Regions from separate parts of the Bacillus sp. Marseille-P3661 genome, predicted to be linked through region 1. Evidence: riboswitches for the same ligand, from Rfam matches in the RefSeq annotation. Region 1 holds a riboswitch; each other region holds the start of a gene.

Region 1 (3,283 bases):
GAGGAATTAGCAAAGAAATTTGATTCTGTAATATAATACTTGCTTACCTTTGGACTATTTAAATGTTAAATTTATAAAACACATTAGATGAATGATTAACCATCTAATGTGTTTTTTTAATAGAATAATATCAAAGATGCTTAACGCATAATTAAGGTCCTTTTTTTATATCGATCCGTATGTGAATTTTAAAGCGAGAGCTATCCCAAGTATTTCTAACTAGAAAGTTGTATTTTTTCCTTGTATCTGAAGTGTATTCATGTACAATAAATTCATTATAGGTTAAAGCTATTTAAATTTTACATTTAAATAAAAACTGTTAATTTGTTTAATAAAGGAAGGTTTATCACCATGAAAGAAACTTTGATGCATCTTAAGCCACAAATAATGGAGATTTTTGAGCATCTTCACACACATCCTGAAGTGAGCTTAAAAGAATTTGAAACAACAAAATATGTGACTTCAATATTAATGAAAAATAATATAGATGTTAAAACATTCGATGATTTCCCTGGGGTAGTCGGTGAAATTGGAGAAGGCCCTTTCTGTGTAGGAGTTAGAGCGGATATTGATGCGCTATGGCAACAAGTTAATGGGGTTTTTTGTGCAAACCATTCATGTGGCCATGATGCACATATGACCATTGCTTTAGGAACGATGCTCCTGCTTAAGGAATTAAAATTTAGTCCAACTGGTAGAATCAAATATCTTTTTCAACCCGCCGAGGAAAAGTCAGTCGGTGCGCTAACATTCATTGAAAAAAATTTAATTGATGATATCGATTTCTTATATGGTGTCCACCTTAGACCGGCAGAAGAGGTAATTGATGGTCAAGCATCTCCTGCAATTTTACATGGTGCAGGCCAATTTATGTATGGTGAAATAATTGGAGAGGATTCACATGCTGCACGACCGCATTTAGGTCAAAATGCAATTGAAATTGGTGCAGCGTTAGTACAAGAGCTAAATAATATTCACTTAAACCCTATGGTCCCACATTCGGTAAAAATGACGCAGTTTTCCGCAGGAGGAGAAAGTCAAAATATTATTCCAGGGTATGCTCAATTTAAAATTGATTTAAGAGCTCAAACAAACGAGATCATGTATGAGCTAAGAAATCGAGTGGATCATATCGTTGAATCGCTCAGCAATCTTTATAATGTAGAGATAAAGCTAGTTACAAAAGGAGAATTTTTTGCTCCAATCGTTGATCCAGAGGCGATGAAGATTATGCAACAGTCAATTTGTGAGGTTTTAGGTGAAGAAAACCTAGTGCCACCTATTATTACTCCAGGTGGAGAGGACTTTCATTTTTATACATTGAAACGTCCACAACTCAAAGCAACCATGCTTGGACTTGGTTGTGATCTGAAACCAGGTCTGCATCATCCAAACATGACATTTAATGTTGAGGCAATACTATCTGGAATTGAAATATTAGCCAAAGCTGTTATCTATACATTTGCTCACCAGAATAATCTTAAAATTAATAACAAATAAAAAAATCTAAAAAAACAATTGACTTACTAAATAACATACTCTATAGTAGTACTTAATTAAATAAGCTTATCAAGAGTGACGGAGGGAACAGGCCCAATGAAATCCGGCAACCATCAATTCGTTGAAAGGTGCTAAATCCTGCAGGTGCATTTAGTACCTGAAAGATAAGGTTAAGAACGTTATTAAACTCTTTTTCCTTGTCGGAAAAAGAGTTTTTTTAGTTAAATTACAAAATTTCCAAGGGGGAACTATAGTGAGTAACGATATTTTGTATAAAGGATCTTATTTCTCAAGAATAGGTGAGCTGGGAGATTTAAGTGCAGACGCATTTAAAGCGTTCTTGAATTTTGACCAAAAAGCATTAGCTCCAGGTAAATTATCTGGTAAACTAAAAGAATTAATAGCCGTTGCCGTTGCCCATGTAACAGGCTGCCCGTATTGCATCGAGGTTCATGTTAAAAATGTTAAAAAGCAAGAAGCTACAAAGGAAGAAGTTGCGGAGGCTATCTTTGTAGCAACAGCATTAAAAGCAGGTGCTGCATTAGCACATAGTGTCAACGCACTAAATACATATGATGGTCAAGGAGATAACGAATTATATAAATCTTCTTATTTTAACCGTTTAGGTGAATTATCAAAGCTTAATCCAAGTGCTTTCCAAGCTTTTGTAAAATTTGATCAAGAGGCATTAAAACCAGGATTATTAAATAAAAAGGAAAAAGAACTAATAGCCGTTGCTGTTGCCCATGTAACTGGTTGTCCGTATTGCATTGAGCTTCATACAAAGGGTGTTAAAGATGCCGGAGCTGACAAAGAAGAAGTGGCAGAAGCAATTTTTGTAGCGACAGCATTGAAGGCAGGATCAGCAATAGCGCATAGTGTTAATGCTTTAAATGCATTTGATAAATAATAGGAAATTAGTTGACTTAAAGGCAATTTATAGTATATACTCCTTTTATGATTTAAAATGCTAACAATTTAATTGGATAAAGAAAACTCTTATCAAGAGTGACGGAGGGAACAGGCCCTATGAAGTCCGGCAACCATCAAACAATCCTAGTTTGTAAGGTGCTAAATCCTGCAGACTTTAATGTCTGAAAGATAAGAGGAGGTCCCCCCTCTTCTTATGAAGTGGGGGTTTTTATGTTATTTTAATACAATTATTTTTATCGAGTTTTATTGCTAGTTGTATAGTGAATTTCACTAATCTTTTGAATCGTTAAATAGAGTTTATATATTTGCTTAGGAGGAATCACAATGACAAAAGAATTTAATACGTATGACTTAGAGACTGTATTACTGCATGGTGGACAGTCACCAGATCCAACTACTGGTTCACGTGCGGTACCAATCTATCAAACTACTTCATATGTGTTCCATAATACAGACCATGCACAAGGACTATTTTCACTTGATGAAGCTGGTAACATCTATTCAAGAATTGGAAATCCGACTGTTGATGTATTTGAAAAAAGGGTTGCACTTCTTGAAGACGGTGTAGCTGCTGTTGCTACTTCATCTGGGATGGCTGCCATTGCTTTAGCAATTATGAATATTGCTCATGCGGGTGACGAGATTGTTGCAGCAACTAATCTATATGGTGGTACCTATAATCTATTTGCTATTACACTACCTAAATACGGAATTAAGGTTAACTTTGTAGATCCAACTGACCCAGAAAATTTCCGAAAGGCTATTACAGATAAGACAAAAGCAGTTTATGGGGAAATTATTGGAAACCCTAGCTTACATGTTCTTGACGTTGAAGCAGTTGCTGATATTG
Region 2 (3,283 bases), on a different contig from region 1:
ACTTCTGGAACTTCGCTAATTGGGCCAGGTAATGTAGTTGGACGATAGTTCGTTGCAAATGTAACCGCATAGTCTCGTGCAGAAAGTGCAACTCCTAAATATACAGCCGGAATTTGTAGATACCAACCTTTTGGTGAAGGTTTTTTTATATCTTCTACGACAAGTAAGGCATCGTCCTTTACTAGGACATTATCTAAAATTAAATCATCACTCTTTGTACCTCTCATTGCTATGCTGTCCCATGTTTCTTCAATTGACACACCGTCCAATTGGTGATCAATAAGGATAAATCCTTTTTTTCCTGTAGAGTTAATGTCTACAGTTACGATTGAATAGTCAAGTGCCACAGCCATTGATGTAAAGGATTTTCTGCCATTTACACGCCAACCATTGTTTTCTTTTGTTGCAGTTGTTGTCGGAATTCCACCTCTGGAGGGGCTACCTGTTGCTTGTTCCGATTGTGCTAAATTAATTAATGCTTTTTCATTCACAATTAGATCACATAATTTAGCAAAGCTTTCTTCTTTCCAGTTTCGACTTTCGGCTGCTTCAAGTATAACGCCTAGTTGCCAGCCCAATGATAGGGCTGTAGGTGCATCGCCGGTAGCAAGTTTTTCTTGAATTAATAAATAATCATATAAATTGATACCAGAACCGCCGTATTCTTGAGGAACCGTAAGTGCCAGGAAATTATTTCGTTTAATATCCTCAAAATTTTCATACGGGAATGTTCCTTTGGCATCTATTTTCGCCGCTCTTTCTTTAAAGGCGGCAGCTAGGACTTCTGCTTGTTCCAATAAAAGTTGTTGTTGCTTTGAGGTTGTTAATTGTTGATAGGTTATAGTCATTTGTTTTCCTCCAATTATTATTGAACAATATCTTATAAAGCATATAAAACAAATGCGAATAGTGTATTTTATAGGGGAGGTTTAGTTGTTTTTGAGAAAACTCATAAACTTGTAAAAAAAAGTCCACTTCCGATGACGAAAGTGGACTTTTGCTCCATTTTACACTCTCTCATCTTTCAGACATTGATGTCTGCTGGAATGAGCACCTTTCTTAATCAATTGATTAAGCGGTTGCCGCAGGATCGTTGGACCAGATTCCTCCCCTGACTCTTGATAAGACATTGTTACGTATGAATTTGTTAGTCAAACTATAAATGACTTTCTAAAAATTGTCAACGCTGATTGATAAATTTAAATTATTAAAATATTTTTTTAATTTTTTGTTGACAGACATTTCAATTCCATGTATATTTTGGATTAAATTCAATAACAAGTTTTCTTATCCAGAGAGGTGGAGGGACTGGCCCTTTGAAGCCTCGGCAACAGACTATTTAAGTACTGTGCCAATTCCAGCAGGCAATTTTTGCTTGAAAGATAAGAGGAGATATATGCGAGTGCATAGTAGTCAAACCTCTTCTTTTCTTTTAAGAAGAGGTTTTTTTAATGCAAAAAAGTACCAAATAGCAGTGCCTGATAGAATTCTTGTTATTTAATAAATATTTTTCCTGGGAGGAAAAGAAATGACTAAACAAATCATCTTAAATGCGTTTGAAATGAACAGTGCGATGCACAATTCACATGGATTATGGAAACATCCAGAAAATAAGCGTCATCGGCGCTACAAAGATTTAGATTATTGGATTGACTTGGCAAAGCTATTGGAGCGGGGGAAATTTGATTCAGTGTTTTTCGCAGATGTACTCGGAATCTATGATGTTTATCAGGCCAGCAAGGCTCCATCGATTCGAGACGGGCTGCAAGTTCCTTTAAATGATCCTGCCATGCTTGTTTCGGCAATGGCTGCTGTCACTGAAAATCTGTCATTTGCTGTTACTGTTAGTACGACCTATGAACCACCATTTGGAAATGCAAGACGTTTTTCAACGTTAGATCATTTGACTAAAGGAAGAGTTGCATGGAATATTGTTACTTCATATTTACCAAATGCAGCCAAAAATTTCGGGTTAGAAGATATGATCAAACATGATGAGCGCTATCAAATTGCAGATGAATACTTGGAAGTTTCTTATAAGCTGTGGGAGCAAAGCTGGGAAGATGATGCAGTAGTGGAAGATGTGGAACATCACACGCTTGTCGACCCGAGTAAAGTCCATGAAATTAATCATGAAGGGACGTATTTCAATGTGGAAGGACCGCATTTAAGTGAACCTTCCTTACAGCGCACACCAGTCTTGTTTCAAGCAGGCACGTCTAATAGCGGCCTAGAATTTGCTTCTAAACATGCAGAATGCATCTTTGTGGGTGGACCAACACCTGAAAGAATTCGGGAGTATACAGCTGACATTAGAAAACGTGCCGAAAAACATGGACGCAACCCAGAACATATAAAAATTATTTCATTTTTAAACGTGGTTGTAGCAGAAACGACTGAAGAAGCGGAACGGAAATTTGAAGAATATAACAAAGTTTGGAGCGCCGATGCGGCTAAGGCTCAGTATGGTGCAAGCGGATACGATGTAGCTGAATTTGAAAGCCTTGATCCAAATGAGCCATTTGAATATAAAAAGTCAACTGAAGGTGGGCATTATAAAGCAGCCACTTTAACAAAGGATGCGCCAAAAAAATTAACAGTTGGTGAAGTACTGAACCGCTTTGAATCGATAGATCGCAGTAGTTATATTGTTGGTAATCCAACAGAAGTAGCAGATGCGATCCAACACCAATTTGAGGTATCTGGTGTGGATGGGTTTAATTTAAATCATTTAGTCACGCCTGGTGATTTGGAAGCTTTTGTTGATTTAGTAATTCCAATTTTACAGGAACGAGGCTTATACAAAAAGGATTATGCCAAAGGAACATTTCGTGAAAAATTGTTTCCGCAAGGTAAGAGTGTTTTACCTGATGATCATCCTGGCGCAAGTTATAGACGGGAATATGCTGAGAAAAAGTAAGTACTTTTAAGAGCTAAATAGAAATGTGAACAGGAAGTGGGGAAACATCTTGTGATTGAATTGAAAAATATTACAAAAGAATTCAAAAGTAAAACAGGACGTATTGTAGGGGTTGATAATGTTTCCCTTACCATACAAAAAGGTGAGATATTCGGTATTGTAGGCTATAGCGGTGCTGGTAAAAGTACGTTGCTGCGCTGTATGAACATTCTTGAACGACCAACTTCGGGTGAAGTGATTATTGATGGGGTTGACTTGCTAAACCTTTCAAGTAAGAATCTTCGAAAAGCAAGGCAATCTATAGGCATGATTTTTCAAGGCTTTTATTTAGTATCATCCAAAACCGTTTTTGAAAATGTTGCG
Region 3 (3,283 bases), on a different contig from region 1:
TCCTATCCTAAAGAAACTTAAGGAAAGAGATAATAGACTGATTTGTGCTATTTTTATGGAATCGATGTTCTGTTCTTTCAAGGAAAACCCTCCTTTTTGGTAAATAAGAAGTGTACTAGTTTTATTATCTTCTTGCTTGTATGTTGCAATGAAAAAGTGTGCAGATATAAGAGTGCTTTAATAATATTTTTATTAGTAATATTTATTGTGATCTTTAGGAAATTAGGATTGTCGTGAAACAGAAATTCATGCTCTTATATAAATTGAATTTTTCAAAGAGTAATCGTCCAATGAGCCTGTATGTGAATTTTGAAAATGATGGAGAAATGTTATTCTCTTGATCCAGACTTTTCTATAAAAGTAGTGCCCTCCTTCAGTTTGACGTGTAGAGCTTTAGTAATATTAAATTGGACACAAACTGTTCCTGCATCCTAAGGATTTATAGAACTTTATGTCTACTTTTTTATTCAAATACTCAGGAATTTTGTAACAAAAAAAGTAAAAACTCATGGCTAAGCTACATATATATAATGGGTAACATCACATTGGTAATAAGAAAGTGAGGTTTTAGACATGAGTTTGTATGGCATAATCTTAGTAATTCATATCCTTGCAGCGGTTTGTGGTTTAGGTGCTGTGTTTGCCAACCCTTCAATCATGAAGAGAGGTACGAACGTGGAGAAGGCAAAACAAGCATTAGAAACAGCTAAAGACGTAGAAAAGTATGCGAAAATAGGAAGTATTACACTCCTCGTAACGGGATTAATATTGGGTGCAATTAATCCGTCTTTATTTACTCAAGCCTGGTACATTACTGCTTTAGTTATATATCTAGCTGTACAGCCAATCGTTGCTTATATGATCCCGAAAAGAGCAGAAAAGTTATATTTGATGTTACAAAACCAAGATAGCAACGAATTACCAAGTGATTTTATGCCAATTGCGATGCAAATCGGAAAGCTGGATAATATTGCTCGAGTTTCAGTTCTTATCCTAATTATCTTAATGTCACTTAAGCCATTCTAGGCCTCCGTCATGGGGGCTTATTTTATTTATTAATAGGTAATTATATACGGGGAGACAGGACTCTTTGGATCAATAAAAGATTTGATACTTGAAAGTGGGAAAGTTGCCAAAACTGAATATGAACATGTCACATCGGACGTTCCAAAGATCCAAGGGGTTTGAAAGGAACGGATATCCCTTTATTCGGAAGGATCACTGCGATTGCAGATGTTTTTGATGCGTTAAGTACCGTTCAGGTTTATAAAAAAGCTTGGAAATTGGTGTAGATCCTTAATTATTATCATGATGAAAAAGGAAAACACTTTGATTCAATTTTAGTGGATATTTTTCTTAAGAATGTAAATGGATTTTTAGCAATTAAAGAAACATATAGAGATTAAAAATCAAATTAAGGAAAAATAGATATTCTGAGTAACATCAGGGGTGTCTCACCTTCTTATTTGAAAAATAGCTCTAATTACTATCCGTTCATTAATAATTGTTTAAAATTAATTTGTAGAAAGTAAAAGCAAAAAAAAGATGGTTGACTTTTGCAAATTTTACATTTATTATTGTTTCTAAGTTGGAAATGTGAGTAACACACAAACTGCAATTCAATAATAAATTCTGTTGACACTTCCAATTTTTGGTTATAAACTAGATTTATATTTTTTGAAAAATTAAATACAAATAATTTCTTATCCAGAGAGGTGGAGGGACTGGCCCTATGATACCTCGGCAACAGACTTTAAATAAGTACTGTGCCAATTCCAGCAGGCTTACATGCTTGAAAGATAAGAAGAGCGCACTGTTTATATATGTCGTAAACAACCCTCTTCTTATGGAAGAGGGTTTTATTGTTGTTGAACTCATTTTGCTACTAGTCAACTAAGAGCAAAAAAAGTAAATGGTCATAAAGGGGGAATTAAAAGTGAATAGCTTAGATGAGACAAAAGTAAATCATATACTATCAACCCTAAAGGGAATCGAATACGGTTCTTTAGTTATTACGGTCCATAATGGAGAAATTACACAAATTGATGTAACTGAAAAAAAACGATTTACGCTAAAAAAAACCGAGAATAAAAATAATGGATAGAAGATATCTGCCGATTAGACCACTAAAGGCATCTTTATCCAATTCGTCTTATGTATTAGACGAATTGGTAAAGATGCTTTTTTTGTCCGAAAATTTGAAAAATATTAAATTTTAAGCGTACTTTTCCAGCTTCAGTGTCTAGCCCTCGGAGTCAAAGACGCATGGATGTGCATATCACGCTGTTGCCAAAGAAAGTGAGGTTTTAGCCGGGGGCTTGCCTGACATAGCTGATCAAGGCGTTGCGCTTTTCTAATTAATGTCCATCATAGACCAGTTAGTATATTTCCAAAGGATTCTCACTTTTTATAGTTATTTTTGATAGATATGAAATGCAAAAAAATTTGAAGGGGGTGGCCGGAATGAGGAAACTATAAAACTGATTTTGAAACACATACATTTCTTATTCACTCAGTGGTTCAGCAAATAACATACTAAATTTGGAGGGTTTTTTATGAGAATAAACAATTGGCTTAAGGGTATTATTTTTACTTTACTTTTACTACTAGTTTCAGCATGTAATGTCCAACTTGGTGGTGGTGATGGTACAGCAGACACAGATGCACCACCAAAAACAAATGATGAACACATAGATGTGGAAACTATTTCAACCGAGTTTACAGGTGTGGCAGATGGGCAGCCAGTACCGTCATTAGAAGGAAAGAATATCGGAGTGGCTGTCATTGGAACAACACATAACTTTGATCGTCAAGCATATCAAGGGCAAATTGACCGCATTAAAGAATTGGGTGGAAATCCAATCCCAGTTGATGGAGAGAGAAATGACCAAAAACATATAGCTGACATTGAAAACTTACTCACTCAAAAACCGGATGCGATTATTAAGGAGCTGGGTGATACCGCAGTGTATGAGCCAGTGATGAAAAAAGTACATGATGCCGGGATCCCAATTTTTACGATTGATCATCCTAGTCCATACAGTATTACGAACCACTTATCTGACAACTATTACATTGGAGAGTCACTAGCTAGAAAAATGTTTGAAGATATTGGTGGGGAAGGAACCATTGTTGTCTTTAATGGTTTTAGTGGGGTGCGTGTATGTGAAATTCGCTATGACATGATGAAGTACGTTGCCCAAGATTATCCAGGCATTAAATTTATTGAACCTGAGTTACAGGATATCATACCAGGAACAGTCGAGGATGCAAGAAAGAAAAT

Evidence for each region. Region 1 has a riboswitch for S-adenosylmethionine ahead of C1724_RS12845 (carboxymuconolactone decarboxylase family protein). Riboswitches for the same ligand answer to the same signal wherever they lie in the genome.
Region 2: linked by a shared signal. The riboswitch ahead of C1724_RS23275 (LLM class flavin-dependent oxidoreductase) and the one ahead of C1724_RS12845 (carboxymuconolactone decarboxylase family protein) in region 1 are both predicted to bind S-adenosylmethionine.
Region 3: linked by a shared signal. The riboswitch ahead of C1724_RS08295 (YezD family protein) and the one ahead of C1724_RS12845 (carboxymuconolactone decarboxylase family protein) in region 1 are both predicted to bind S-adenosylmethionine.

What each region holds. Positions count from the first base shown of each region.
Region 1 is NZ_LT965954.1:380,258-383,540, reverse strand. Features, by position in the region: gene C1724_RS12855 (hemerythrin domain-containing protein) at 1-36, shown strand, start outside; gene C1724_RS12850 (M20 peptidase aminoacylase family protein) at 352-1,500, shown strand; SAM riboswitch class I at 1,564-1,671, shown strand; gene C1724_RS12845 (carboxymuconolactone decarboxylase family protein) at 1,754-2,410, shown strand; SAM riboswitch class I at 2,497-2,608, shown strand; gene C1724_RS12840 (PLP-dependent aspartate aminotransferase family protein) at 2,758-3,283, shown strand, end outside.
Region 2 is NZ_LT965958.1:127,488-130,770, forward strand. Features, by position in the region: gene C1724_RS23270 (acyl-CoA dehydrogenase family protein) at 1-848, opposite strand, end outside; SAM riboswitch class I at 1,015-1,128, opposite strand; SAM riboswitch class I at 1,285-1,389, shown strand; gene C1724_RS23275 (LLM class flavin-dependent oxidoreductase) at 1,529-2,920, shown strand; gene C1724_RS23280 (methionine ABC transporter ATP-binding protein) at 2,972-3,283, shown strand, end outside.
Region 3 is NZ_LT965953.1:1,772,325-1,775,607, reverse strand. Features, by position in the region: gene C1724_RS08305 (chromate transporter) at 1-81, opposite strand, end outside; gene C1724_RS08300 (DUF2269 family protein) at 574-1,026, shown strand; gene C1724_RS26370 (hypothetical protein) at 1,185-1,292, shown strand; SAM riboswitch class I at 1,701-1,806, shown strand; gene C1724_RS08295 (YezD family protein) at 1,937-2,104, shown strand; gene C1724_RS08290 (sugar ABC transporter substrate-binding protein) at 2,556-3,283, shown strand, end outside.